One region of the Methylobacterium carpenticola genome, then DNA from elsewhere that is predicted to be linked to it. Evidence: predicted binding sites of a transcription regulator. Region 1 holds the regulator's gene; each other region holds the start of a gene.

Region 1 (9,401 bases):
CTCCATCACCGCCCAGGCTTCGGCGGCCGCCATCGGCGCCCGGTAGGGCCGCCGCTCGGTAAGCGCCGAGTAGATGTCGCAGATCGTCGCGAGTCGGACGATGTCGCTGATCTGCGCCCCGCGCAGCCCATCCGGGTAGCCGGAGCCGTCGAGCATCTCGTGATGATGCCGCACCACGTCGAGGATCTCGGGATCGAAGCCGCCCTGATCGGCCAGCAGCTCCGCGCCGATTGCCGGATGCGCCCTCATCACGGCCATCTCCTCGCCGGAGAGCGCCGCCGGCTTGTTGAGGATGGCCCGGGGGATGCGGGCCTTGCCGATGTCGTGGAGAAGCGCGGCCCGCACCAGCCGCTCCTGATCGCGGCGCCGGAAGCCGAGCTGGACGGCGAAGGCGCAGGCATACCCGGCGACGCCGAGGGAGTGCTGGTAGACCCCGATCTCGTGAGCCCAGATCGTATCGAGCCACACCCGGATCCCGCTATCGGCCATGGCGTCGAGGATGATCCGCGTCCCGGTCTCGACGTCGTCCTGGCTCAGCGCTTCGCCCTCCGTGGCGGCCCGAAAGATGCGCGTGACGCGGGCCTTGGCTTCCACCGCCTGGTCACGGACCGCCCGGAGCGGCTCGGCCGCGCGAGCCATCGCGTCGATCCGCAGGAGCGTGAGCAGGGCCGTCACGAGGTCGGCGATCGGGGTGGAGGCAGGGAGCACCTGGCTCGCCCCGAGGGCCTGGGCCTGCGCGATGGAATGCGGCCGGAGATCCCGGGCGAGGCAGAGGCACGGCGTGCCGCGGGCGCGCATGCCGGTCACGGCCGACAGGATTCCCGCCATGGCTGACGGGTTGCCGGGGGCGAGGTCGAGGACGACCGCCCGGCACCGACCCAGCGGCAGGCCCTCGCCCGGGAGCAGCGCGATGCAGGGCAGAAGACGCGCGAAGGCGGCCGCGAGATCGCTGATCTCGCTCGCTCTGTCGGTGATCAGCAGGATGAACTCGTCCCGCATGGCGTATCCCGGCTGGTCCTTCCGACGCGGGCGCAGCACCAAGCCTCTCACCGCTCGCGATCGGAGTCTTCATCAGACGGGTTAAACATTCCGTTTGGGAAATGCGGTCGACTGCCTGAAACTGTTGAAACAGCGCCGTCGCCGCGCAGTCCTCGTAAGACCGTCTGCGCCACCATCGCATCATCGGCCCGAGCAATGTCTGCCGAGCCATGGCGTGGCCTCATCGCCGGCCAGGTTCAACGCGTGGCGGCTCCCATACCGCTCGCTTGCGGCGGTGTTTCCCGATGTGCCGATGCCGTTGAGTATCCTTGATCACGGGATTGCTCACCGCGAGCGGAATCTCTCAACGTCAATGCATTCATCCATGACCGGATCGACGGCTTTGAACGCGGGCGAGCAGGTCCGGGTGCGTCGGGATCTCGCCGGCCGGGATGCCCGCGGAGCCGGCTTCGGCCCTTGTCCGGGCTGCTCGAGGAGGTCCGCTCACGCGACCCTGCACTTCGAGCGCCCGGATCGCCGGAGGTCGCGATCTGGAGGGCGGCCGCAGGCCCGGGGCGCGCTCAGTACTTGCGGATGAGGCTGACGAGGCGGCCCTGGATGCGGACGCGGTCCGGACCGAGCACCCGGGTCTCGTAGGCCGGGTTCGCCGCCTCAAGGGCGATGGAGGAGCCGCGGCGGCGCAGGCGCTTGAGGGTGGCCTCCTCGTCGTCGATCAGGGCCACCACGATGTCGCCGGTATTCGCGGTGTCCTGACGGCGGATGACCACGAGATCCCCGTCGAGGATCCCGGCCTCAACCATCGAATCGCCGCGCACCTCGAGCGCGTAATGCTCGCCGCCGGCCAGGAAGTCCGGCGACATCGCCACCACGCGGCTCTGGCTCTGGATCGCCGAGATCGGCGTACCGGCGGCGATCCGCCCCATCACCGGGATGCTCACCGAGCGCCCGCCATCGTCGGGCACGAACGAGGCTGTGATCGGAGCGGGCTTGGCCGCAGGCGCGCCGGCCCGGCCGCCCTCCACCACGCTCGGCGTGAAGCGCACCACCTCGGCCGACTGGGCCGCCACCGCATCCGGGATGCGGATCACCTCGATGGCGCGGGCCCGGTTCGGCAGGCGCCGCAGGAAGCCGCGCTCCTCCAGGGCGGTGATCAGCCGGTGGATGCCGGATTTGGACTTGAGGTCGAGGGCGTCCTTCATCTCGTCGAAGGACGGCGGGACGCCGGTCTCGCGCATCCGCTGCTGGATGAAGCGGAGCAGGTCCAACTGCTTACGGGTGAGCATGGGATATTCTCATCGCCTGCGCCGGTGCGCGATACGAAACAAATCGCGAACATGTTAGGCGTTCCTCAAGTGTTCCGCAAGCGGGTGTACCGGGCCGGAGCGGTGGGAGTTCTTCGATCCGGAGCCTGCCAAGCCTCGCTGCCGTGACCTCCGGTCGAACGGCAGCGAGCCGGATATGCGCCCCTTGCGGGCCGGTCAGGACTCGGCTTGAAGGTCCTGAAGCCGGATCCGGGCGCGGACGAGGGCGACGAGTTCCTCGTCGAGGTTCCGCAGCAGGCGCAGATCCTCCTCGGCGTCGAAGCCCAGCGCCAGGTCGCGCATGGCGCGGCGCGCCTCCGCGTCCGCGACCGCCTGGCTGAGCAACTCGCGATCCTCGTCGGTGGCCCGTGCAGGTGCGGCGGCGCCCTGAGCGCCCTGGAGCGCCCACAGCTCGACGCGCAGCACCGTCAACGCGTCGATCGACAGCCAGAGCTGGCGTTCGGCCTCCGTCGCATCCGCGCCGGCGCGATTCAGGGCGGTCACCCGGGCGGCCTGGGCCGCCGACCGCATCTCCATGGCGACGATCCAGCGGCGGACATCTGCGAGAAGTGCGCCGACATCCATCACGCCACCCCGGCTGGTCTCGGATCTCTCCCGTCACCGAGCCTAGCACGGCACCCGGCTCGGAGCTACGCAAGCCGTGTCGTTGGCCATCTCTTTGTGTAACCGGCGGTTTTGCTCGTGCCGCTGCCGGCCCTCGCGGGTCAGCCACCCCCGGAACGGCTGGTGCGGACGGCGGGACTCGAACCCGCACGACCAGAGGTCGCAAGATTTTAAGTCTCGTGCGTCTACCGATTCCGCCACGTCCGCGCCGCCCCGGGTTACCCCGACGACGGGCGGAAGATCAAGCGTCGGAAACCGGCTGCCAGCCGTAGAGCCACGCGTAGCGCTCGGTCATCCGGGCGGGGCCGAGCCGGCCCATCACGAGATCCCGTCCCGCCGCCATCACGCCGCCCGCGTGGTAGATCCGCCCGTTGCGGCGCGCCTGCGATTGGATCGCCCGGGCGCGCGGCGCGCGCGCGGCCGTGTAGGCGGCGAGCGCGGCCGGTACGGCCCCATCCGACAGGCAGGCCGCCAGCACCGCCGCGTCCTCGATCGCGAGCGCCGCCCCCTGCGCGAGATACGGCATCACCGGATGGGCGGCGTCGCCCAGGAGAGCGAGGCGCCCGCGCGCCATCGGGGCGGCGACCCGGCGGTCCGCCAGGGTCCAGACCAGCCACGTATCCGGCACGCGCAGGAGTTCGGCGAGCGGGGCCGCCGCGTCCGCGAAGGCGGCGCGCAGGCGCGCCGGATCGCCGGGAGCGCTCCAGTCCGGCTCCTCCTCCGCCTGGGGCAGCACGGCCACGAGGTTGATGCGCTCGCCGCCAGCGACCGGGTAATGCACCACGTGCCGGCCGCGCCCGAGCCAGAGGCCGGTCTCATCCCCCTGGAGGGCGGCCGGGGCGCGATCGCGCGGCAGGGTGGCACGCCACGCCGCCTCCCCGACCGGCATCAGCCGGCGGCGGTCGAGATGCGCCCGCAGGGCCGAGCGGATCCCGTCCGCCGCCACGACGAGGTCGGCGGAGAGCGTCTCGATGCGTCCGCTCTCGCTCGTCACCGTCAGGCTCGCGCCCTCCCGGGTCTCGGCGAAGCCGGCGGCGCTGCGCCCGACCAGGAGCCGGATGCCCGGCCGGCTGCGCACCGCGTCGAGGAGGATCGTCTGCAGGTCGGCGCGATGGATCACGAGGTAGGGTGCGCCGAAGCGCTCGCGCATGGCCGCACCGAGCGCCACCTCGCCGATCTGCCGGCCGCTCGCGAGCGCGCGGATGCGTACGCCGGACGGCTCAGTCGCCACCCGGCGCAGGGACGGCCCGAGGCCGAGATCGGTGAGGATCCGGCTCGCATTGGGCGAGAGCTGCAGGCCGGCGCCGACCTCGCTGAAGGCCGTGCGCCGCTCGGCGAGCGTCACCGTGTGGCCGCGCGCGGCGAGGGCGAGCGCCGCGGTGAGGCCGCCGATGCCCGCCCCGGCGATCGCGACCCGCAGGCCCGGCCGGTCGGGGACGGGCCTGTTCGGCGGCAAGGCCTTGTTCGGCGGCAAGACCTTATTCGGCAGCTAGACGGGCGCGGTCGTCCCACACGGAGGCGGCCGGGTCGGCGGTGCCGGGCTTCAGGTCGGAGCGGTAGCGGTACAGCGTGGAGCAGTACTGGCAGATGATCTCGCTCTCCGCGCCCATGTCGAGGAACACGTGCGGATGGTCGAAGGGCGGCAGCGCCCCGATGCACATGAACTCCTTGGAGCCCACATGGATGACGCGCACGCCGTCCTGGTTGTGGAAGTGGGGTACCGCCTTGTCTGCCATCGCGGGGATCCTGCTGGAGCTTGGCTCTCTCGCGCCCCCTCTACCCCCTCGCGGACGGGGCGCCTAGGGGGCCGGTCGTCGCCCTGCCGGCGCGCATCGTCCCGCTTTGGCCGAAATCGGCCGCCACGAGGCCCGCGAGACACCGCAGATGAACGAACGGGATCAGGGGTTTTCGATGAGGATCGGGATCACGGGCACCGCCTTGGCCGGCATGGCGCTCGCCGCCGCGCTCGTCCTGCCGCAGGCGGCGTCCGCACAGAGCAACACCGCCCTCGGCGCCGGGGCCGGGGTCGTCGCCGGAGCGGTGGTGGCCGGGCCGGTCGGGGCGGTGGTGGGCGGCCTGGTCGGTGCCGCCTGGGGCGAGTCCACGAAGCCGCGCCGCCGCCACGCCCGCCGCCGGGCGGTCCGCATCACGGCCGCACGGCCCGCGCCCGCGGCCCGGGTCGCGCAGCGGACGAGCCCCGCGACGAGCCCCGCCTGGGTCAATCCGCGCTGACGGAAAAGCGGCGCTATGGGCGCAGTCCAGCTCCCCCGGAACGCCGGCTCGCTCGGAAGCGCGCTTGGCTTCCGGGCCGGAAGCGCCTAAACCCGCTGTCACATCCGCAACCCCACGCGCCAGTCAAGCCGGAACCGGTTCCATGAGTCGTGACGAGCAGAGGACGGCCCAGGACGGACGCCGTCAGGAACCGCCGGTTCACGGTCCGGAGGCCTTCGAGGCGATGCGCAAGGCCGGGCGCCTCACCGCCGAGGCGCTCGACCTCCTGATGGAGGCCGTGGAGCCGGGCGTCACCACCGAGGCGCTGGACAAGCTCGCCTACACCTTCGCGATGGATCACGGGGCCTATCCGGCCTCCCTGTTCTACCGCGGCTACCCGAAGTCGATCTGCACCTCGATCAACCACGTCGTCTGCCACGGCATCCCGAACGACAAGCCGCTGCGCGAGGGCGACATCGTCAACCTCGACATCTGCCTGATCGTGGATGGCTGGCACGGGGATTCGAGCCGCATGGCCTATGTGGGCGAGGTCGCCCGCAAGGCCTCGCGCCTGTGCGAGATCACCCACGAAGCGATGATGCGCGGCATCGCCGCCATCAAGCCGGGGGCGACCACGAACGACATCGGCGCGGCGATCCAGACCTTCGCGGAGGCGGAACGCTGCTCGGTGGTCCGCGATTTCTGCGGCCACGGGCTCGGCCGCGTCTACCACGACGCGCCGACCATCCTCCACTACGTGGAGCCGAGCTACAACGTCGTGCTGCGTCCGGGGCAGTTCTTCACGGTCGAGCCGATGATCAATCTCGGCCGCCCGCACGTGAAGGTGCTCTCGGACGGCTGGACCGCGGTGACCCGCGACCGCTCGCTCTCGGCCCAGTTCGAGCACACCGTGGCGGTGACGGAGACGGGTGTCGAGATCTTCACGCTCTCGCCCAAGGGCCTCGACATGCCGCGCCTGCCCGCCTGAGCGGGCAAGGCCGATGAGCCGCGGCCGGGCGCGCCCGCCGGATCAGGCCGGCGCCTTCGCCGAGGCGCCGGTCGATGCCGCGCGCGAGGTGCCGCATTACCACGGGCACCGCGAACGGCTGCGGGCGCGCTTCGCGCAGGGCGACACGCTGCCCGATTACGAGTTCCTGGAACTCGTTCTGTTCCGCTCGATCCCCCGGCGCGACGTCAAGCCCATCGCCAAGGCGCTGATCCAGCGCTTCGGCAGCTTCGCGGAGGTGATCACCGCGCCGGCGGAGCTGCTGATGGAGACGGACGGGATCGGGCCCTCCGTCGTCGCCGATCTGAAGATCCTGGAGGCGGCGGGCCGGCGGCTCGCCCGCGGCGCGGTGGCCGAGCGGCCCCTGCTCGCCTCGTGGAGCGCGGTGATCGACTATTGCCGGGCCGCCATGGCCTTCGCGCCCCGGGAGGAGTTCCGCATCCTCTTCCTCGACAAGCGCAACCGGCTGATCGCCGACGAGGTGCAGGGCCGCGGCACCGTGGACCACACGCCGGTCTATCCCCGCGAGGTGGTGCGCCGCGCCCTCGAACTCTCGGCGACGGCGCTGATCCTGGTCCACAACCACCCGTCCGGCGACCCGACGCCCTCCCAGGCCGACATCCGCATGACCCGCGACATCGTCGGCGCGGCCCAGCCGCTCGGCATCGTGGTGCATGACCACATCATCGTCGGGCGCGAGGGCCACGCGAGCCTCAAGGGCCTGAAGCTGATCTGAAGCCGGCTCATGCCTGCGGATTGAGCAGAACTCGGCGCGTCTCCGGATAAGGGGATCATTCCCCCGGCAGATCAGCCGGTTCCGTGGCAAGATGCGCGCATTTCCTTTGCCTTGGCCCCCGTCTTGCGTCTAGCTTCCGGGCCATACAGGGGGACGCCCATGCCGCTCAGCGCGTTCGATGAGATGAACGGACTTCGGGAGAGCGGACACGACCAAGCTTCCGTCCGCAGTGCCTACGCGGCTTTGAAGACTTGGCTCGATTCGACGCCGCCCGAACACTTCAACACCCGCCGCAGCCAGGCCGAGCTGTTCTTCCGGCGGATCGGCATCACGTTCGCGGTCTATGGCGACAACGAATCGACCGAGCGTCTCATTCCCTTCGACATCATCCCGCGGGTGCTCACCAAGCCCGAATGGGGGTTCCTCGAGCGGGGTCTCAAGCAGCGCGTCACCGCGCTCAACGCCTTCCTGGCCGACATCTACGGCCCGCAGGAATGCCTCAAGGCCGGGGTGATCCCGCAGGACCTCGTCCTGCGCAACCCGCATTACCGGCTGGAGATGCGGGACTTCGAGGTGCCGCACGGCAAGTACGTCCATATCGCCGGGATCGACATCGTCCGCACCGGCGAGGACCAGTTCTTCGTGCTGGAGGACAATGCCCGCACCCCGTCCGGCGTCTCCTACATGCTGGAGAACCGGGAGGTGATGCTGCGCCTCTTCCCCGAACTCTTCTCCAAGCACCGGGTCTCGCCGGTGGAGGCCTATCCGGACGCGCTGCTCGCGACCCTGCGCAGCCTCGCGCCGATGAGCGCCGCGCGCGACCCGACGGTGGTGCTGCTCACCCCCGGCCGCTTCAACTCCGCCTTCTACGAGCACTCGTTCCTGGCCGACAAGCTCGGCGTCGAGCTGGTCGAGGCCTCCGACCTCTTCACCAAGGACGACGTGGTCTACATGCGGACCACGGAAGGGCCGCGGCGCGTCGACGTGATCTACCGGCGCATCGACGACGACTTCCTCGATCCGCTGGTGTTCCGGCCGGATTCGGTGCTCGGGGTGCCCGGCCTGATGAGCGCCTACCAGAGCGGCAGCGTCACGCTCGCCAACGCGGTCGGCACCGGCATCGCCGACGACAAGGCGGTCTACAGCTACATGCCGGAGATCGTCCGCTTCTTCACGGGCGAGGAGCCGATCCTGCACAACGTGCCGACCTGGCGCTGCCGCGAGAAGGACGCGCTCGCCTACGTGCTGGCCAATCTCGGCGACCTCGTCGTCAAGGAGGTCAACGGCTCGGGCGGCTACGGCATGCTGGTGGGGCCGCACGCCACGAAGCGGGAGATCGAGGAGTTCGGCCGCAAGCTGCGCCACGCGCCGGACGGCTTCATCGCCCAGCCGACGCTCGCCCTCTCCACCTGCCCCACCTTCGTGGCCTCGGGCGTCGCGCCCCGGCACGTGGATCTGCGGCCCTTCGTGCTCGCCGGCGCGGAGGAGATCCGGATCGTGCCGGGCGGCCTCACCCGCGTCGCGCTCAAGGAGGGCTCGCTCGTGGTGAATTCGAGCCAGGGCGGCGGGACCAAGGACACCTGGGTGCTCGACGCCTGACCGCGCCGCGGGCCCCCGCCCTCTCCGCGGGGCCCCGGCTCGCCGCGCGCGCCGCGGCGCGACCCAAGGCGCTCGGCCCCGGCCGCTTCGCGCGAAGCGGCCGGGGCCGAGCGCTCCGCTCTCCCTCTCGCGAAGCGCGTCCTCCATGCTGTCCCGCACCGCTGACAACCTCTACTGGCTCTCCCGCTACACCGAGCGGGCGGATTTCATCGCCCGCATCCTCGATGCGGCCCTGCGGCTCACGGCGCTCCCGGCGAGCTACGGCGGGGGCGAGTCGAACGAGTGGGAATCGGCCCTGGCCTCCGCGGGCAGCGCCGAGATCTTCCGGCCGCTCTACGACAGCGTGAACGAGCACACGGTGCGGGATTTCCTGGCCTTCAGCCCGCACAACCCCTCCTCGATCCGCTCCTGCCTCCAGATCGCCCGCGAGAATGCCCGCAGCGTCCGCACGGCGCTCACCGTCGAGATGTGGGAATCGATCAACGAGGCATGGCTGACCCTGCGCTCCTACGAGGGCCGGGACCTCAGCCGCGAGGAATTCGCCCGCTTCCTCGACTGGGTGAAGGGCGTCTCGCTGGCCTTCGACGGCTCGGCCTACCGCACCATGCTGCGCAACGACGCCTACTGGTTCACCCGGCTCGGCATTGCCGTCGAGCGCGCGGACAACACGGCCCGCATCCTCGACGTGAAGTACCACGTGCTGCTGCCCGAGACGGAGCGGGTCGGCGGCAGCCTCGACTACTTCCAGTGGACCACGATCCTGCGCGAGGTCTCGGCCCTCACCGCCTATCACTGGGTCTACCGCGAGAGCATCAAGCCCTGGCTGGTGGCCGATCTGCTGATCCTGAACCGGCAGATGCCGCGCTCGCTCGCCAATTGCTACGAGATGCTGGTGCGCCACCTCGACCTGATCGCGGATGCCTAC
Region 2 (9,401 bases), 1.7 Mb from region 1:
GCTCGCCGAGGAATGGGGTGCGGCGCTCGCCGAGCAGGGCACAACCGCCCATGCCAGCGACATGGCGGCCGAATGGGCCAACATGATCGACGAGGGCGAGGCCGAGAACCTCCCCGAACTCGCCGGCAACGACCGTATCCTCAACCAGGAGGAGATTGATCAAGTCCTCGGCTTCTCGCTGAGGGAGCTCTCGGCCTCGGGCGCGGGGGGGATCCGCGCCATCGTCGATTCGGGCGTCGTCAGCTACGAACGCCTGCCGATGCTGGAGATCGTCTTCGACCGGATGATCCGGTTGCTGTCGACGAGCCTCCGCAATTTCTTCCAGGACAACGTTGAGGTCACCCTCGACAACATCACCTCGGTGCGGTTCGGCGACTATCTCAACGCCATCCCGATGCCGACCCTGCTCGGCGTGTTCAAGGCGGAGGTGTGGGAGAACTCGGGCCTGCTGACGGTGGACTCGAACCTCGCCTACGCGACTCTCGACCTCCTGCTCGGCGGCAAGCGCGGCAGCACCACGATCCGCCTCGACGGACGGCCCTTCACCGGCATCGAGATGTCGCTCGTGCAGCGGATGCTGGAGATCATCCTGAGCGACCTCGAAGCCTCGTTCCAGCCGCTGTCGCCGGTGCGGTTCCAGATCGACCGCATCGAGTCGAACCCGCGCTTCGCCACCATCACGCGGCCGGCCAACGCGGCCATCCTGATCGACCTCAAGCTCGACATGGAGGGCCGCGGCGGCCTGCTCCAGATCCTGTTTCCCTACGCCACGATCGAGCCGATCCGCGACCTGCTCGTGCAGAGCTTCATGGGCGAGAAGCTCGGGCGCGACCACGTCTGGGAAGGGCATCTCGCCACCGAGATCTGGCAGGCCGATCTCGAAGTCGAGGCCGTGCTCCATCAGATGACGCTGCCGCTCAAGCGGGTGCTCGCGCTCGAGGTCGGCGACACCATCATGTTCGACGCCAAGCCCAGCGACCTCATCACCCTGCGCTGCGGCGATTGGGCGCTGACCCAGGGGCGGATCGGGCGCCTCGACGACAGCATCGCCGTGCAGGTGACCCGTCCGCTGCGGCGCGCCCGCACCACCTTCGCGGCCTTCGAGGCCTCCATGAAGAACCAGAAGGACGGCTGATCCATGCCCGAGACCTGCCAGGACGGGGTGCTGCCATGACCGCCCTCATCGGGATGCTGGCCGACAGCCTCGTGGCCATCCTGCTCGTGGCGAGCATCGCCTCCTCGGTGCGCCTCAGCCGCCGCATCACCCGCCTCAAGGCCGACGAGACCGCCCTGCGCCGGACCATCGGCGACCTGATGGTCGCCACGGAATCGGCCGAGCGCGCCATTACCGGTCTGCGGGCGACGCTCGGCGAATGCGAGCGCACCCTCGCCGAGCGCCTCAGCGTGGCCGAGGCGACGGCAACCGGCCTCGCCGAGGGCGTCCGGGCGGGCGAGGCGGTGATGGCGCGGATCGGGCGGATCGTCGCCCAGGCTCGTCCGGCCGCGCCCGAGCCCGCGATGCCGCGGCCGGCCAAGCCCCAGCCCGCAGCGCCTGAGACACCCGTCGTCTCGACGGCCGAGCGGCTCGGCGCCGCCGCCGCGGCCGCGCGGGCCCTGAGCGAGCGTGCGCTGAGCCGCCTGCAAAGCCAGGCCGCATGAATCCGCGGCTGCGCCGGATCGCGGCCTTCATCGCGGGCGTCCCGACGGCGCCGACGGCCAAGCCCGCTTCAGGTGTCAAGCCCGCTTCAGGCGTCAAGCCCGCGGCCGAAGCGCGATCGCCGGCTGCCGCCCGCCCGGCCGCGAGCCTCGTCCGCAAGCCGTCCTGGCGCCCCCCGAGCCTGCGGCTGCGCCTGATCGACGGGGTGGCGCTGGCGGCGGGCGGCCTCCTGCTCCTGAAGCTTATCGGGCTCGCGGCCGATGACGGGGGCCCGCGCCGGTCGGACTTCGCCCGCGTGCTCGCCTATGCGCGGACCAACGCCGAGCTGCCGGATCCGTCTGTCACGGGCTCGGTCGCGCCGAAGGAGGGGGAAGCGGGCAAGGAAGCGCCCAAGGATGTCTCCAAGGACGCGGCGAGCCCCGCGGCGAAGGCGCCGGACGGGGCCGCCTCGGCCGAGCGGGCGATCCTGGAGAAGCTCGGCGCGCGGCGCGAGGCGCTTCAGCAGCGCAACCGCGACCTCGACACCCGCGAGCAGCTGATCGAGAATGCCGAGCGGCGGCTGGAGAGCCGCATCAACGATCTCAAGTCGCTGGAGGACAAGGCGGAGGGCGTCCCGGCCCGCAGGAGCGAGAGCGAGGCCGCCGGTCTGCGGCCGATCGTGACCATGTACGAGACGATGAAGCCGAAGGATGCGGCCCGCGTCTTCGATCGCCTGTCCCTCGACGTCTTGGTCCCGGTCGTGGTGGCCATGAACCCGCGCAAGATGGCCGAGGTGCTGGCGGTGATGCAGCCCGAGACCGCCGAGCGGCTGACCGTGGCGCTGGCGATGCGCGCGCGCGGCGTTGCTCCGCGTCCGGCCGCGCCCGGCGCGCCGCCGCTCCCACCGAACGAGTTGCCGGCGATCGACGCACCGCCACGGTGAGAGACCTCCGGCGCTCCCGGCGTGAGCCGCCTGCGCGCGTCCGGAATTGGCGAAGCAGAGTGGCCCCAAGCAGGCTTGCCCCAAGCAGGCTCGGCCCGTGCCATTCGGCTTGGCTTCTCGTTGCCGCCGAACTGGTCACCGTTTCGGCGATCGATGCTCACGCCGGTGAATCGGCATGGCGGTCTCCGCCGGTCCGCGGCCGGGCCCGGCGCCGGACACCCGGCTTTCGCGCCGGACGCGGCTCCCGGCCTGCCGGTTTGGAGGCCCCCTGCGCGTCGAGGAACCGGCGGCAGGCGGCGAAATCCGTCGCCGCATCGTCCGGCAGGCCGTCGAGGCCCTTCTCGCGCGCGAGAGCCTCGGCGTAGCGGCGCATCGCGGGCGTCGGCGGCCGTGCCGTCCCCGGAGCGACCGCCTCGCGCGGCTCCGCATGGGCGTCGAGGAACCGGCGGCAGATGGCGGCGTCCTGCTTGAGCCCACGCGGCAGGCGCACGCCCTTGCGGGCCGCCAGCGCCGTCGCGAAGGACACCATGGCGGTGGTCGGCGGCCGCCCCGCCGCGTCCGGAGCCGGCGCCGCCACGGCGATCCGCTCCGAGCCTGCCACCGCGGCGATCAGGGCGTCGAGCCGCGCCCGCGTCCGCTGCCGGAACTCCTCGGCCCGCCGCACCGCCTCGGCACGGGTGGGCGCGCGGCCGATCTCGCCCAGATCCGCCTCGAACACGGCCCGGCCGACCGGATCGCCATAGGCCGGGAAGACCCGCCGCACGGCGTCGATGAAGGCGAGACCCGCCTCCGTCACGGTGATCGCCGGGTCCTTGCCCTTGGCCAGAACCACGTAGTGGCTCTTCTCCAGCTTGGGCAGCACGGCGTCGCGCGTGGCGGCGGTGCCGAGGCCGCGCGGCTCGTTGGGATTGGCCGGATTCTCCAGGGCGCGCCGCAGCGCCGGATCCTCGACCTGATCGATCAGCCGGCCCATCACGACGGGCAATTCGCCCCGGGTGATGCGCCGCGGCGGCTCGGTCACCGCGGTCTCGACCACCGCGTCCGTCGCCCGGGCGGCTTCTCCATCGCGCACGGGCGGGAGGCGGCCGGTCGTCGGCTCGTCGTCGCGCCGCGTCTTGCCCGGGACCGGATCCTCGTCCTCCGCTTCCGTCCCGTAGAGCGCCCGCCAGCCCGGTGCGCGCACCACGCTGCCCGTCACTGCGAAGCGCTTGGGTCCCGGCGGAGCCTCAACCGTCGCCGTCACGGTGGTGCGCGCGTCGATACCGTCCGGCAGGTGGGCGGCGATGTAGGAGCGCGCCACCAACTCCCACAGGCGCCACGCCTCCGGGGCGAGTTCGCCGGACCGCGGCACCTTGCGCAGCGGCACGATGGCGTGGTGCTCGCCCGGATCCTTCACGTAGTGGCCGCGCGGCCCGCGCCGCACCACGATCGCCGCCGCTGCGGGTATCAGATCGGCGACGGCGTCCAGGCTGCCGGCGATCGCCGCCAGGATCGCCGCCGCATCGCCGCTCTGGCTCTCCGGCAGGTGCTCGGATTCCGTGCGCGGATAGCTCAGGAAGCCGCGGTCGTAGAGATCCTGCGCCGTCGCGGCGGTGCGCTGCGGGTCCCAGCCGAAGCGCTTGGCGCAGCGCCGGGCGAGCGTGTCCTTCGAGAACAGGCGGGGAGGCGGGCGCCGCACGTCCTTCTGGGCCACCGCGAGCGGCCCGGACCAGCCGGCTGCGGCATCGCGGATCGCCTCCGACTCGGCCCGGTCGAAGATCCGCTCCTTCGGGGCGTGCCAGAGGGTCAGGGCCGCGCCGCTCTGCGTCTCCACCGGCAGGGCGATCTTGAAGAAGTCGCGCGGGACGAAATCCTGGATGCGCCGCTCGAGATCCGCCAGGATCGCGAGGGTCGGCGTCTGCACGCCGCCGAACCGCCAGGGCTCCCGGAAGGCGGGCGGGCGCAGGCGCAGCGAGACCGCCCGCGTGCCGTTGAGGCCGAGATGCCAATCCTCGTAGCGGCGGCAGAGCGCTTCGAGATAGGCCGCGTAGTCCCGCTCCCCCGAATCCGGCTCGCGGGCGAGCGCCCCGAAGGCGCGGCGGATCGAGACCTCGTCGAGGGCGCCGAGCTTCAGCCGGTCCACGCGGCCCCGGTAGCCGAGATGCTCCAGCACCTCCCAGGCGATCATCGATCCCTCGCGCCCCGGATCGGTCGCGATGATCACCCGGTCGACGCCCTGCAGAGCCCCGCGGATCGCCGCGATCCGCGCCTCGTGCGAGGCACCCGAGCGGTTGCGCGCGCAGGTCACCGGGATCTCGTCGACCGCGATGGGCAGATCGTCGAAACGCCAGGTCTTCCAGGCCGGCCTGATCGCAGCCGGCTCCTGCGCCGCCAGGAGATGGCCCTCCGCGGCCACGCAGACCGTCGTCGGCGCCTTGAAGAAGCGCTGCAGCTGCCTCATCGCCGAAGGCTTCTCGAAGAAGAACAGCGTCCGGTCGGACGAGGCGCGGGCCATGATTCGGGATCCCGGAGCGGATGCGCGAACAAAGCAGGAACTTAAGGCGCGTGCCCTGGCCGGTCAACCGACGCGGGCGCGACGTCCACGATCCCGGACCGCGAACCGACCCTCGGAACCCGGAGCGGCTCCGTCTCAGGGCGCCGTGCGGACCTCGACGCCCTCCGATCCCGGAACGATCCTCAGGAAGGCCGCCGACCGGTGCCGGATGCGGTGGATGCCGGGCATGGCGGCGTTGTCGTTCGCCGGCCGCGCGTCGCACGGCGTGTAGGCGTCGAGCACGTCCACCGCGTAGAGGATCCGGCGGGGCGCCAAGCCCTGGGACCGGTGACGGCGCGTCCGGCGCCGGGACACGCGACACCTCTCTCTCGATCGCTCGCTCATCTCGCCACCCTCACCCTGACACCCCGCCTCGTCGCCGGGTCCCAACGATCTAGACGCGGAATGCGATCCCCGGTCGTGCTTCGGCACACCCCATCGTTCATGGGGCGCGATGGCAAGAGGGGTAGAATGCGGGGGGGCTCGGGCCCGGCGCGCCGCCGGGAGGGCTGCGTCAGGCGGCGTGCCGCTCTGCGCCGGCCCCGAAATGACCGATGTAGCGGGGGGCGATCGCCGCGACCGGCAGCACCACGAACACGTCCGTAGTCCCGAATTGCCGGTCGATCACGGCACCGTCGCCGAAGGTGGCGCCGAGCCGCAGGTAGCCCTTGACCAGCGGCGGCAGGGCCTGCAGGGCGGATTTCGGGTCGATGGCCTCGCGGCTGATTCGGTCCATCGCGACGTGCCGCTCCGGCAGCGCGCGGGCGCACCAGCCGTCGGAGGCCCGGGCGAAGTGGTGCAGGAAGCTCAGGGGCAGGGCGAGCCGGTCCGGATCGGTGCCGTCGAGGCTGGCGCAGCCGAGCATCGCATCGATCCGATGATGGAGCACGTAGGTCCAGATCCCGTGCCAGAGCAGCTCGACCGTGCGCTTGGTGCGGTAGGGCTTGAGCACGCAGGAGCGGCCGAGCTCCAGGAAGCGCAGGCTCCGGTGCGCGTCGAGGACCGGCCCGATATCGTACTCCCCGGCGGTGTAGAAGCCGAAATGGCGGTCCGCCTGCTCCTGGCGCAGCAGGCGGTAGGTCCCGACCACCTTCGGGCGGGGCTTGCGGAACGGCTTCGCCTCCGTCGCCGCGTGATCGATGACGAGGAGGTGGTCGCAGACCGCGTCGTACTCGTCCACGTCGCGGCGCTTGAGGGCGGCGAGCGCGGAGGGCACGGCCGCCATCTCCTCGTAGAAGACCCGGTAGCGCAGGCGCTGGGCCCGCCGGACATCCTTCGGCCGGGTGGCGAGCCGCACCTCCAGCGCGCCGATCCGGCCGAGGACCGGATCGAGCCCGTGGGTCGGCAGCCGCTTGAGCGGCGGGAACAGCCGCGACGAGGCGACCGCGCCCCGCAGGTCGATGCCGGGCCGCGCCTCGCCGGCGCGCTGCATCAGGCGGGCGAGGGCCGTCGGAGCCTGGGCGTCGCGCCCGGCGGGGAGCGGGCCGCGGGAGAGGAACGGAACCATGATCGTGATTTCCTGTGCGGCCACTCGAACCCGCGCGCCCGACAGGAGCGCCGTGCCGTCTCGGCGGGAGAACAGCATGAAGCCCGCACGGTTGTGTGACACAGGAAAACGAAGCTGATCAATAACTTCGATCAGATCTGGGGGAAGCGCCGGAACGGCGCACGGCCGTTCCGATTCCGAGCCGGCGAAGGTTGCGGGCGGAATCGCGACGGGGCGGTTCCGCTTTGCGTCCCATCGCGGCACGGTCTCGCCGGCGGACCGGCACGCGCCTCGGTGAACGAGGCTTCAGATGAACTGGCTGAGGCCGGGGATCGAGCCGACGATGGGCCCGATGACGTCCTCGCCGGCCTTCTCGCGGCCATAGGCGAAGAGTTCGCGGCCGAGCGGCTGCATCTGGCCCATGGACACGCCGTCCGCCATCAGCTTCTGGCCGAGCGCCATGACGCCGCCGCCCATCAGGCCGCCCAGCATCCCCATGAGTCCGCCGCCGCCGCTCTCGGTGCCGCTCGCCTGGGACACGACGCTGTCGGCCCCGGGGATCGCCGTGATGAGCTGGTTCACTTCAGCCGCCGGCCCTTCCTTCTGCAGGAAAGCCAGGATGTGGCCGATGGCCGTCCGGGCCGTGGTCGCGTCCAGTCCCGTGGCTTGCGTCACCCGGGCAACAAGCTCTTCCATCATGGTCTCCTGCGACAGACGATGTGGTCTTCGGCGATGCGCCGCGTGAAATCAACCGGGCCGGGGAGGAGCGATCGAAACCGGGATCCGTGCCGTGATGACGCGCCGGATGCAGTCGCGGCATTGACACGAGGCGGAGCGAACGGTTAGTGAACCATCCTTGGCGCGCGGACCCTTCGGTCCGCGCGCCGTCGCGTTCGCGGCGGTCCATGGGGCGCCGCGGGCGTCAACTGCCAAAAAGACGGCGCCCGGTCCCTGCCGGAGCCCGGATGGAACACGAGACCAGAACGATGTTCGCAGTCATCAAGACCGGCGGCAAGCAGTACCGCGTCGCCGCCAACGACGTCATCACGATCGGCAAGCTCGAGGGCGACGCCGGCACCGCCGTGACCTTCGGCGAAGTGCTGCTGTTCGCCAACGGCGAGGGCGCCACGCAGGTGGGCGCGCCGACGCTGTCCGGCTTCAGCGTCGCGGGCGAGATCGTCGCGCAGAAGCGCGGCCCCAAGATCATCGCCTTCAAGAAGCGCCGCCGGCAGAACTCGCGCCGCAAGCGCGGTCACCGCCAGGACTTCACCGTGGTGCGCGTCACGGGCATCAGCGCCGCCTGATCCAGGCAGGCAGCAGATCCCATAGCAAGATTCAGGAGTTAGCCCGATGGCTCACAAGAAAGCAGGCGGTTCGTCCCGCAACGGCCGCGATTCCGACGGCCGCCGTCTCGGCGTGAAGAAGTTCGGCAGCGAAGCCGTCATCGCCGGCAACATTATCGTGCGTCAGCGCGGCACGCGCTGGCATCCCGGCACCAATGTCGGGATGGGCCGTGACCACACCCTCTTCGCGCTCACGGCGGGCCGCGTCCAGTTCGTGACCAAACAGGGCCGAGCTTACGTAACGGTCGTTCCGGCCCAAGAGGCCGCAGAGTAAGCCGACGGAGCCAGTGACGAAGGAGCTCCGCCGGTGTCCCCACACCGACCCGGCGGATCCGCGATCCTGGCCCTGAACGGCCAAGCTCCGATCGAGAACCAGGGGAGGGTGGGGCACCACCTTCCCCTTCGTCGTTCTCGTGGCCGCGCGAGGGCGCCCCTGCCCTTTCCGGTCGGATCGGAGTGTACCGATGTTCCCCGACCTCACCCGCGACGACGTCTTCCGGCTTGAGACCCGCCGGCTCTGGCTGCGCTGGCCGCGCCAGGCCGATGCGCAAGCCATTGTACGCCTCGCCGGTGAGAAAGCCGTCGCCGAGATGACCGCGCGAATTCCGCATCCGCTCGACCCGCGGGAGGCGGATGCGTTCATCCTGCGGGCGCGGCGCGACAATGCGGAGGGGCGGGCCCTCACCATGGCGATCACGCCGCGGCGCCAGCCGCAGACGCTGATCGGCGTGGTGGGGATCGAGCCCGATCCCGATCGGGACGGCCCGCATCTCGGCTACTGGATCGGCCAGCCGCACTGGGGCGAGGGCCTCGCCACCGAGGCGGCCCGGGCGATGATCGACGCCTTCTTCGCCTATACGGAGGGGGCGGCGCTCACCTCGGCGGCCCGGGTGGTCAACCCGGCCTCGCGGCGGGTGCTGGAGAAGTGCGGCTTCGCCGCGGTCGGTTCGGGCCTCAGCGCCTTCCCGGCCCGGGGCGGCCTGTTCCCGGTCGATCACTTCCGGCTCGACCGGCGGGCCTGGGACAGCCTGAAGACGTGGCACGCCGCGGGCCTCGTCTTCGATCGCCACCGCGCCGCGGGCGAGAGCCTGCGCGCGGGCGGCTGACGGGTCCGGCCGGAGGGGCATCCCCTCCGGCTCGTCCGCGTTGATTGCTCAGGAGAATCGTGCCGTGAAGTTCCTCGACGAAGCCAAGGTCTACGTCCGCTCCGGCGATGGCGGAGCCGGCTGCGTGTCGTTCCGGCGCGAGAAGTTCATCGAGTTCGGCGGTCCGGACGGCGGCGACGGCGGCCGCGGCGGCGACGTCTGGGCGGAATGCGTGGAGGGGCTGAACACCCTCATCGACTATCGCTACCAGCAGCATTTCAAGGCCAAGAAGGGCGAGCACGGCTCGGGCCGCAACCGGGCGGGCGGCAAGGGGGCGGACGTCGTGCTGAAGGTGCCGGCCGGCACCGAGATCCT
Region 3 (9,401 bases), 110 kb from region 1:
ATAGGCGCCGCGCACGGCGCCGAGCAGCAGGCGGTCGCGCACCGGGCGCCCGTTCACCACGAAGTGCATGTGGGTGGCGGCGGCCCGGTGGAAGGTCGGCAGGCCGACATGGCCGTCGAGGGCGAGGCCCTCCCGCTCCAGGCTGAGCGGCGCCGAATTCGCGGCGAAATCGGCGCCCAGCACCGCCGCGAGCCGCCGCAACCACGCCCCCTGGCCCATCTCGGCCGGGAAGGTGAGCCCGTTGCCGCCCTCGCCCCGCAGGGTGAAGCGGATCTGCGGATGCGCCACCGCGAGGCGGCGCAGGATCTCGGCCACGGCGCCGGCCTCGGCCCGGTCGGATTTCAGGAACTTGAGCCGGGCGGGAGTGGCGGAGAACAGGTCGGTGACCTCGACGCGGGTGCCGCGCTCGGCCGCCACCGGGCGCACCGGCCCCTTGATGCCGGCATCGACCACGAGGCCGTGGCCGCTCTCGGCCTCCGCCGTGCGCGAGACCAGGGAGAGCCGCGCCACCGCGCCGATCGAGGGCAGGGCCTCGCCGCGGAAGCCCAGGGTCTCGATCCGGTCGAGGTCGCCCTCGGGCAGCTTCGAGGTGGCGTGGCGCTCCACCGCCAGCGCCAGATCCTCCGGCTCCATGCCGATGCCGTCATCGACCACGCGGATCAGCCGCCGGCCGCCGGCCTGGATCGTCACCTCGATGCTGGCCGCGCCCGCATCGATGGCGTTCTCGACCAGCTCCTTCACCGCCGCGGCCGGCCGCTCCACCACCTCGCCGGCCGCGATGCGGTCGACGAGCACCGGATCGAGGCGGCGCACGATGGGACGGGTCGGGGACGCGGTGAGCATGTCCCGAATATAGGGAGGCGGACGGCCTTGCGCGACCGCGGGCGGCCCGCGATCCTCAGCCGGCTCGATCTCAGCCGGCGTCCTCGGGCGCGGGGCCGCGGGTGAGGTCGAGGGGGCCCTTCTGGAGCGTGCGCTCCGGCGGCTTCAGCGCCACCGTGCCGCCGGTGCGGGCCGCCTCGTAGATCGCCTCCATCAGGATCTGGTCCTGCAGGCCCTCCTCGCCGGGCGTGCGCGGCGACCGGTCCTCCAGGATGCAGGTCGCCATGTGGTCGATTTCGAGGGCGAACTGGTTGTGGACGGGCAGCGCCCGCTCCTCGCGCGCCTCGGAGCGGCCCTCGCGGTGGTTCAGGATCAGGCGCTGGCCCTCATACGCGAAGGCGTTCTCCAGGGTGATCGCGCCGCCCTCGGCCTGCACCGCGAGGCGGCGGGTCTCGTGGGCGCCGTAGCTCGTGTTGCATTGCGCCAGCGCGCCGGAGGGGAAGCGCAGGGTGAACGCCACCGTCTCCTCGACCTCGCGGTAGAGCGGATCCTCGGGCGAGCGGATCTGCGCCTGAACCGCCACCGGCTCCTCGCCGAGGAGCGCCCGCACCCCGTTGAGGCAGTAGAGGCCGATATCGGGCAGAGCCCCGCCGCCCGCGAGGTCGCGCCGCAGGCGCCACTGCTCGGGGAGGCTCATGGTCTGGGTGTTGACCGCCTCGATCAGCTTCGGCTTGCCGTACTGGCCGCCCCGCACCAGCCGCGTCACCTCCCGGTTGTGGGTCTCGTACTGGCAGCGATAGGCGATCATCAGCTTCACGCCGGCCGTGGCGCAGGCATCGATCATCGCCCGCGCCTCGGCGGCGGAATTCGCCATCGGCTTCTCGCAGAGCACGTGCTTGCCGGCCCCCGCCGCGGCGAGCACGTGGTCGCGGTGGAGGCCGTTCGGGGTCACGATGTAGACCGCCTGCACCTCCGGGTTCCGCGCCAGCGCGGCGAAGCCGTCGTAACCGTGCACCGCCTCGGGTTTCACCCCGTACTGGGCCGCCACCAGCTTCGCCTTGTCGGGGCTGCCCGACAGCAATGCCACGAGCTTCGCCTTCTTCGTCTGGCCGAAAGCCGGCAGGATCTCCTCCAAGGAGAGCCGCCCGAGCCCGACCACCGCGAAACCGACCCGGCGCTCGGGGGGCAGCGGCGCCGGGGGCGGCGCGGCGGGCCGGTCGGAGGGCCCGCGCCAGTTCGGGAAGGTGACGCGCCCGTTCTCCACCCGCCCGGTATCGACAGGCGCCGGTTTGACGGCCGCCTGGGGCGGGCTCGCACCCTGCGCCCCGCCGACGGCGGCGAGCGTCGCGCCGCCCGCGAGCATCAGGGTGCGGCGGGAGAGAAGGGTCAGATCGTCGGGCATGCGCCTCGCCGTTCGCTGGTTGCGGGGGGACGCCCGCCAACGCCCCTTCGGCGGCCCGGGTTCCTGACGCGAGAAGGGCCGCACGCGGCGGCCCTTCGGGGATCGAGACTCGTCGCAGGCCTATTCGCCGGCCATCATCTCGGGGGAGTAGTGACCGCACCAGTCGGAGGCGGAGACCACCGGCCACAGGCCATGGCCCTGCGGCTCCGGCTGGCTCACCGGCGGGTTGAAGCGGCAGAGGCCCTCGTCGCCCTGCGGGCTGCCGGCATTGAGCCGGTGCGTGTCGTAGTAGCGGCAGGTCCGGCAGGCCATGCCGGTCTCGGTGCTCGCCATGCTGATCTCCTTCCAGCTTGGAATTCCTCCAGACAACAGCACGCGGCACCGATCGGTTCCGCTCGAACCCTCTCCTCCGGCGCCGTCTCCATCACTTGAACAAAACAAGAACGTGCGCCATTCTCTCCCGCATGGACGACCGGCTCGCGAAGAAGCTCACCATCCTCGCCGATGCGGCGAAGTACGACGCCTCCTGCGCCTCCTCGGGGGCACCGAAGCGGCGGGCCGATCCCGGCGGTCTCGGCTCGACCACGGGAGCGGGGATCTGCCACGCCTACACGCCGGACGGGCGCTGCGTGTCGCTCCTGAAGATCCTGCTGACGAATTACTGCCTGTTCGACTGCGCCTACTGCATCAACCGGCGCTCCTCGAACGTGCGGCGGGCGAGCTTCACGGTGGAGGAGGTCATCACCCTCACGGTGGAGTTCTACAAGCGCAACACCATCGAGGGCCTGTTCCTGTCCTCCGGCATCATCCGCTCGCCCGATCACACCATGGAGCAACTGATCCGGGTGGCGAAGGGCCTGCGGCAGCGCCACGGCTTCCGGGGCTACATCCACCTGAAGACCATCCCCGAGGCGAGCCCCTGGCTGATCGAGCAGGCGGGCCTCTACGCCGACCGGCTGTCGATCAACCTCGAACTTCCCACCGAGGCGAGCCTGGAGCGGCTCGCGCCCGAGAAGGACGGCGCCGCGATCGAGACGGCCATGGGCCAGATGAGCGAGCGCATCGTGCAGGCGCGGGAGGAGAAGCGCCGCTTCGCGCCCGCCGGTCAGTCGACGCAGGTGATCGTCGGGGCGGATGCGAGCACGGACGCGACGCTGATCCGCAAGAGCGCCAGCCTCTACGACGCCCACGCGCTCAAGCGGATCTACTACTCGGCCTTCAGCCCGATCCCGGACGCCGCGGCGCTCCTCCCGGCGAAGCCGCCGCCGTTGCAGCGCGAGCACCGGCTCTACCAAGCGGATTGGCTGCTGCGGTACTACGCCTTCTCCGCCGAGGACGTGGCGGCGGCATCGGACGAGGGCATGCTCGCCCTCGACATCGACCCGAAGCTCGCCTGGGCGCTCAAGCACCGCGAGCGCTTCCCCGTCGACGTCAACCATGCCGATCGCGAGCTGCTGCTGCGGGTGCCGGGCCTCGGGGTGCGGGCGGTGGACAAGATCGTCGCCGCGCGCCGTCACACGCGCCTGCGGCTCGCCGACGTGGCGCGGCTGACCTCCGGCCTGAAGCGCGCGCGGCCCTTCCTGATCGCGGCCGACCATGCGCCGACGCGGCTCACCGACCGGCTCGACCTGCGCGCCCGGCTCGCCGAGCCGCCGCGGCTGCCAGAGCCGCCGCGGCAGCTCGCCCTGTTCGGCTGATGCGCACGATCCGGCTCGCTCCGGGCGCCGACCTCGCCGGCTTCCGCGCCGCCGCCCGGCGCCTCGCGGCGGAGGGCGTGCCGCCCGAGGCGGCGGCCTTCACCACGGCGGATGCTCCCGGCCTGTTCGCCGCCCCCCCGGAGGCCGAGGCGCCGCCGCTGGCCCTGCCGAAGCCGGTGGCGGCGCTGATCCCCGCGGTGGTGCCCCATCGCGACCCGGAGCGCTACGCGCTGCTCTACGGCCTCGTCTGGCGGGCCCTGCACGGGGAGCGCCACCTCTTGGAGGTGGCGAGCGATCCGCTCGTCCACCGCCTGCTGCGGATGCGCAAGGCCGTGGGACGCGACCTGCACAAGATGCACGCCTTCCTGCGCTTCCGGCGGGTGCCGGGGCAAGGGGAGGGGCAAGGGGAGGGGGAGGGGCAGGGGCGAGGGCAGGGACAAGAGCCGCGCGAGCGCTTCGCCGCCTGGTTCGAGCCCGACCACCACATCCTGGCGGCGGCGGCTCCCTTCTTCGTAGAGCGCTTCCCCGCCTTCGACTGGTCGATCCTGACGCCGGAAGCCTCGGCGCATTGGGACGGCGCGGCGCTGCGTCTCGGGCCGCCGGGGCGGCGCGAGGACGTGCCCGCGACGGATTCCTTCGAGGCCGGCTGGTGCGCCTATTACGCCAGCACCTTCAACCCGGCCCGGCTCAACCCGACCGCGATGCGGGCCGAGATGCCGAAGAAGTACTGGCGCAACCTGCCCGAGACGGCGGCGATTCCCGACCTCGTGCGCGCCGCGCGCCCGCGCGTCGCCGCGATGATCGAGCGGGAGCCCGCGCTGCCGCAGAAGCGCGTTCCCGCCCGCGCGCTCGCCGCCATGGCCGCGCAGGAGCCCGCCTCGCTCGATGCCCTCAACGCGATCATCCGGCGCTCCGAGCCGCTGGTGCCGGGCGCGACGCAGGCGGTGCTGGGGGAGGGGCCTTTGGGCGCGGCCATCGCCTTCGTGGGCGAGCAGCCCGGCGATCAGGAGGACCGACAGGGCCGGCCCTTCGTCGGCCCGGCGGGCCAGCTCCTCACCCGGGCGCTGGAGGCGGCGGGGATCGAGCGCCCGGCGGCCTATCTCACCAATGCGGTCAAGCACTTCAAGTTCGAGGAGCGCGGCAGGCGGCGCATCCACCAGAAGCCCACCGCCGGCGAGGTGGCGCATTACCGCTGGTGGCTCGACCGGGAACTCGGCTTCGTGCGGCCCCGGCTCGTGGTGGGGCTCGGCGCGACGGCGGTTCTGGCGCTCACCGGTCAGACGATCCCGATCACCCGGGCGCGCGGGCCGGCGCGTTTCGCGGGGAAACCCTACACGGGCTTCATCACCGTGCACCCGTCCTACCTGCTGCGCCTGCCCGACGGGGCCAAGGACGCGGCCTACACCGCCTTCGTGGACGACCTGCGGCGGGTGCGGGCGCTGGCGGAGGAGACGGCGGCGTGAGGGATCGGCCGAGCCGGCGATGGGAACGCTTTGAGGCTGATCCCTGCGGAGCCCGAGGATCGAAGCCGTCTCCCAGCGCGCGGACGGAGCGCCGAACGGAGATCAGAGGAGTTGCATGAGGCAATTCCGCCGATCTCCTGTTCCGAGGCTCAGGCCGCCTCGCGCGACAGCTTCATCGTCTCGCGCTGGATGAGATCGCGGTAGAAGCCGTCGAGATGGACGAGGCGCTCGGGCGAGCCGTCCTGGATCACCTTCCCGCCATCCAGCACCACGATCCGGTCGAAGTCCTTCAGGGTCGAGAGACGGTGCGCGATGGCGATCACGGTGCGGCCCTTCATCAGGTTGCCGAGCGCCTCGCGGATCGCCTCCTCCGACTCGGTGTCGAGGGCCGAGGTCGCCTCGTCGAGGAGCAGGATCGGCGAATCCTTCAGGATCGCACGGGCCACCGCGATGCGCTGGCGCTGGCCGCCCGAGAGCTTCACGCCGCGGTCGCCCACGATGGTGTCGAAGCCCTGCGGCAGGTCGTTGATGAATTCCGAGCAGCGGGCGGCCTCGGCGGCGGCCCAGACCTCCTCGTCGGTGGCGTCGGGCCGGCCGTAGCGGATGTTCTCGCGCAGGGAGCGGTGGAAGAGCGAGATGTCCTGCGGCACCACGGTGATCGCCTCGCGCAGGGATTCCTGCGTGACCCGGCCGATATCCTGGCCGTCGATCAGGATGCGGCCGCCCTGCGGGTCGTAGAAGCGCTGCAGCAGGGTGAAGAGGGTCGACTTGCCGCCGCCGGAGCGCCCGACGAGGCCGACCCGCTGGCCCGGCTCGAGGGTGAGGTTGAAATCCTTGAAGACCTCGCGCCCGTCCGGGTAGTTGAAGGCGACGTGCTCGAAATCGAGCCGCGCACCCTCGCCGACCAGGGGCTTCGCCTCCGGGTGGTCGCGCAGGTCGTGGGGCTGGAGCAGCGTGCGCAGGGCCTCCGAGAGCCGCGCCGTGTGCTGGGTGACGTCGACGAGCGCCACCGCGAGGTCGCGGGTCGCGGCCAGGATGGTGATGCCGAGCGTGCAGACGAGCACGACCTGGCCCGCCGTCGCGGCTCCCGCCTCCCACATCCGCACCGCCCAGTAGAGCAGGCCGAGCACCGCCACGACGGTGATCACCGCGTGCATGATGCGCAGCTTCTCGAGGTAGAGCAGACTGCGGCGCCGCGCCTTCATCTCGACGCCGATGGTGCCGTCGAAGCGCACGTATTCCCGCTTGAAGGCCGAGAAGGCGCGCACGAGGGGCATGTTGCTGACGAGGTCGACCATCTCGCCGTCGACGGCGGCAGCCTTCTCGGCGAAGTCGTGGTGGAGCGGCTTGCCGGCCGCCGCGATGCGGAACATCAGCACCACGACGCCGCCGCAGATCACCAGCAGGCCCGCCGCCATCGGAATGCTGACCGCGCCGACATAGAGAATCGCGCCGAAGGCCGCCGCGCAGGGCGGCATCACGTTCCAGACGAACATGTTCTCGGCGGTGAAGATCGCGTTCGAGGTCGCCGTGATGCGGCTCGCCAGGGTGCCCGGCTGCCGGTCGGCGAAGTAGGAGGGCGAGTGGCCGGTCAGGTGCCGGAACAGGTCGCGGCGGATGTCGCCGGTCACCGCCACGAAGGTGAAGCTCGCGATCAGGCTCGCCACGCGCCAGAGCATGTTGTCGGCGGCGATGAACACGACCAGCAGGGTGAGCGCCCCCCAGATCTCCCCAGATTGCGGCCCCTTCCCGAGGGCGTCGACCACGCCCTTGAGGCCGTATTGCGTGCTGACCGAGCAGGCGACGGCACCCAGCACCGCGACGATGATGGCGGCGTGGGGGACCACGCGGCGCCGCAGGTAGCGGGCCACGAAAGCCCAGGGCCGTTCAGCGTAGGCGCAGAGGTCTTCCATCGTGACGATCGATCCCGGTTCTTCGTCCGCGTGCGGCCGCCCGTGGGACGGATGGGATGATCCGGGACTCCGGAGCACCCGCCACAGCCGCAACGCGGAAGCGTCGCCTTATGTTGCAGGCAAAAAAGGTCGGCCGCTTCGATTTATAGCGATCCTACATGAACGGGAGTTGAGCGGCCGCGCTGCGATGCGGAATTCCGCTGCGCCGCAGCGGCCCGGACGGGCCGCTCAGGCGCCGCGCGCCCGCCGCGTCTCCGGCATCACCAGGACCAGGGCCACCAGCGCCAGGGCCGCCACGGCGGCGAGCCCCAGGAAGGCCGCATGGGTGCCGAGATGGTCGGCCATGTAGCCCGAGAGGGTGGTGCTGATCGCCGCCCCGATGCCCATGCCGGTGCCGATCGCCCCGAGGGCGAGGTTGAAGCGGCCGGTGCCGCGGGTGGCATCGGCAACGACGAGGGGCACCATCACGCCGATCACCGCCGCCGAGATGCCGTCGAGCACCTGGATCAGCACCAGCACCTCGGGCTCCTGCGTGAAGGCGAAGAGCACGCCGCGCAGGGGCAGGGCGGCGAAGCCGAGGATCAGCAGGGGCCGGCGGCCATAGGTCTGGGCCGCCCGCCCGACCGCGGGCGCGATCAGGGCCATCACGATCTGCGGGGCCATGATGCAGGCGGCGATGAGCACCGTCGCGGTCTGGCTCGTGCGCATGGTGAGCACGCTGCCGACGAGTGGCAGCATCGCCGCGTTCGCGATGTAGAACAGGAGGATGCAGGCGGCGAAGCACAGCAGCGCCCGGTTGGTGAGGAGGAGCTTCAGGCTCGCCCAGCCGCTCGGCGGGACGGCACCGTCGCGGGCCTGCGGGCGCACCACGTCGATCTCGTCCGCGCGGATGAACCAGAGGGCGACGAGGGTCGGCACCACCAGGGCGGCGGTCACGTAGAACACCGCCGCGTTCGACAGGTAGTAGCCGCAGGCGCCCATCCCGGCCGCCGCGAGGGCGTTGCCGATGGAGGAGAAGCGGGCGTTGCGCCCGAGCCGCTCGCCGAGCCGGGAATGGCCGGCGAGACCGAGGCTGATCGCCGCGATGGCGGGCGTGAGCGTGCAGCTCGCCAGGGAATGGGCGGCCATGGACAGGGCCGCGATCAGGAAGGTCGGCCAGATGCCGAGCCCGGCGGCGCTCGCCCCGATGATGATGACCGACAGGGCAGCAACGAGGCGCTTCGAGCGCACCCAATCCACGAAGGCGCCGCCCGGCACCTGACCGAGCAGGCTGAACAGACCGCCGACGGTGAGGACGAGGCCGATATCGGCCTGCGTCCACTGATGGGCGGTGAAGTGGACGGCGACGAAGGGCCCGAAACCGGTCTGAAGGTTGGCGACGAAGAACGTGAAGGCGTCGAGACCCTGCGTGCTCGCCCGCGACGGCTCCGGCTTCTCGCGGCGCTTGGCGGTCTGGGGAGCCGGCGCCGCGGGACGCTCGCGCGTCGGTTCGGCGCGCGCGTCGTAGCGGGGCAGGGGCACCTCGCGGTGCGCCAGGGAGCGGCGATGAGAGGGTCGGGCCGACGTCATTTCTCAGGGGGGTTGCGCGCGGCGGCCTGCTCGGGATCGGCAGCAGGGGCGGGCGGCGTGGCCGCGGCGGCCGGCGGCTGAGCCGGGGCGGGCGCCGCCGGTGCCTGAACCGGAGCCGCCGGGGCGGCCGGCGACGCCGGCCCCAGCACCACGATCGGGTCGCCGGGCTTGTATTCGGGAGACACCCGCACTTGGTTGCGGCTGAGCTGGAGCACCGCGCGGCCGGGCTTGTTGTCGGCCGAGAAGTGCAGGGCGCGCCAATCCACGGCGATCTTGCGGGAGCCGACGCCGAGGAAGCCGCCGAAATCGATGATCGCCGCCCGCGGCCGGCCCTCCTTGTCCACGATGATGTCGATGATGCGGCCCATATCCTCGCCGGCGGCGCTGCGCACCGGCTTGCCGAGCACGCCGTCGTAATCCTGGGTGTCGAGCACGGTCGCGGGCGTGCCCGAGGGCACGGCCGGCACCGGGGCGGGGGCCTGCGCGGCAGCCGGAGGCTGTGCGGCCGGGGGTTGCTGGGCCGGAGCCTGCGGTA

What was found. The regulator LexA, encoded in region 1, represses DNA repair genes until DNA is damaged. The targets are predictions, from matches to a motif close to TGTTCNNNNTGTGTTCNG.
Region 2: a site for LexA is predicted at 5,098-5,115, ahead of ACE101_RS20950 (type IA DNA topoisomerase). Genes of this name have one in related genera too.
Region 3: a site for LexA is predicted at 2,653-2,670, ahead of ACE101_RS28140 (putative DNA modification/repair radical SAM protein). Genes of this name have one in related genera too.

The regions. Positions count from the first base shown of each region.
Region 1 covers NZ_JBHZEO010000001.1:6,179,421-6,188,821, forward strand. The annotation lists gene ACE101_RS28630 (HD-GYP domain-containing protein) at 1-999, opposite strand, end outside; gene lexA (transcriptional repressor LexA) at 1,560-2,282, opposite strand; gene ACE101_RS28640 (hypothetical protein) at 2,478-2,837, opposite strand; tRNA gene ACE101_RS28645 (tRNA-Leu) at 3,046-3,131, opposite strand; gene ACE101_RS28650 (FAD-dependent monooxygenase) at 3,166-4,380, opposite strand; gene ACE101_RS28655 (zinc-finger domain-containing protein) at 4,403-4,660, opposite strand; gene ACE101_RS28660 (DUF456 domain-containing protein) at 4,836-5,156, shown strand; gene map (type I methionyl aminopeptidase) at 5,299-6,123, shown strand; gene radC (RadC family protein) at 6,137-6,877, shown strand; gene ACE101_RS28675 (circularly permuted type 2 ATP-grasp protein) at 7,037-8,476, shown strand; gene ACE101_RS28680 (alpha-E domain-containing protein) at 8,622-9,401, shown strand, end outside.
Region 2 covers NZ_JBHZEO010000001.1:4,465,489-4,474,889, reverse strand. The annotation lists gene fliM (flagellar motor switch protein FliM) at 1-1,135, shown strand, start outside; gene ACE101_RS20960 (DUF6468 domain-containing protein) at 1,171-1,659, shown strand; gene ACE101_RS20955 (MotE family protein) at 1,656-2,579, shown strand; gene ACE101_RS20950 (type IA DNA topoisomerase) at 2,737-5,073, opposite strand; gene ACE101_RS20945 (hypothetical protein) at 5,209-5,427, opposite strand; gene olsB (l-ornithine N(alpha)-acyltransferase) at 5,627-6,619, opposite strand; gene ACE101_RS20935 (DUF2267 domain-containing protein) at 6,905-7,294, opposite strand; gene rplU (50S ribosomal protein L21) at 7,585-7,902, shown strand; gene rpmA (50S ribosomal protein L27) at 7,949-8,215, shown strand; gene ACE101_RS20920 (GNAT family N-acetyltransferase) at 8,406-9,047, shown strand; gene obgE (GTPase ObgE) at 9,112-9,401, shown strand, end outside.
Region 3 covers NZ_JBHZEO010000001.1:6,068,610-6,078,010, reverse strand. The annotation lists gene mutL (DNA mismatch repair endonuclease MutL) at 1-843, opposite strand, end outside; gene ACE101_RS28150 (Gfo/Idh/MocA family oxidoreductase) at 914-2,224, opposite strand; gene ACE101_RS28145 (hypothetical protein) at 2,345-2,557, opposite strand; gene ACE101_RS28140 (putative DNA modification/repair radical SAM protein) at 2,689-3,921, shown strand; gene ACE101_RS28135 (UdgX family uracil-DNA binding protein) at 3,921-5,384, shown strand; gene ACE101_RS28130 (ABC transporter ATP-binding protein) at 5,534-7,297, opposite strand; gene ACE101_RS28125 (MFS transporter) at 7,526-8,866, opposite strand; gene ACE101_RS28120 (PRC-barrel domain-containing protein) at 8,863-9,401, opposite strand, start outside.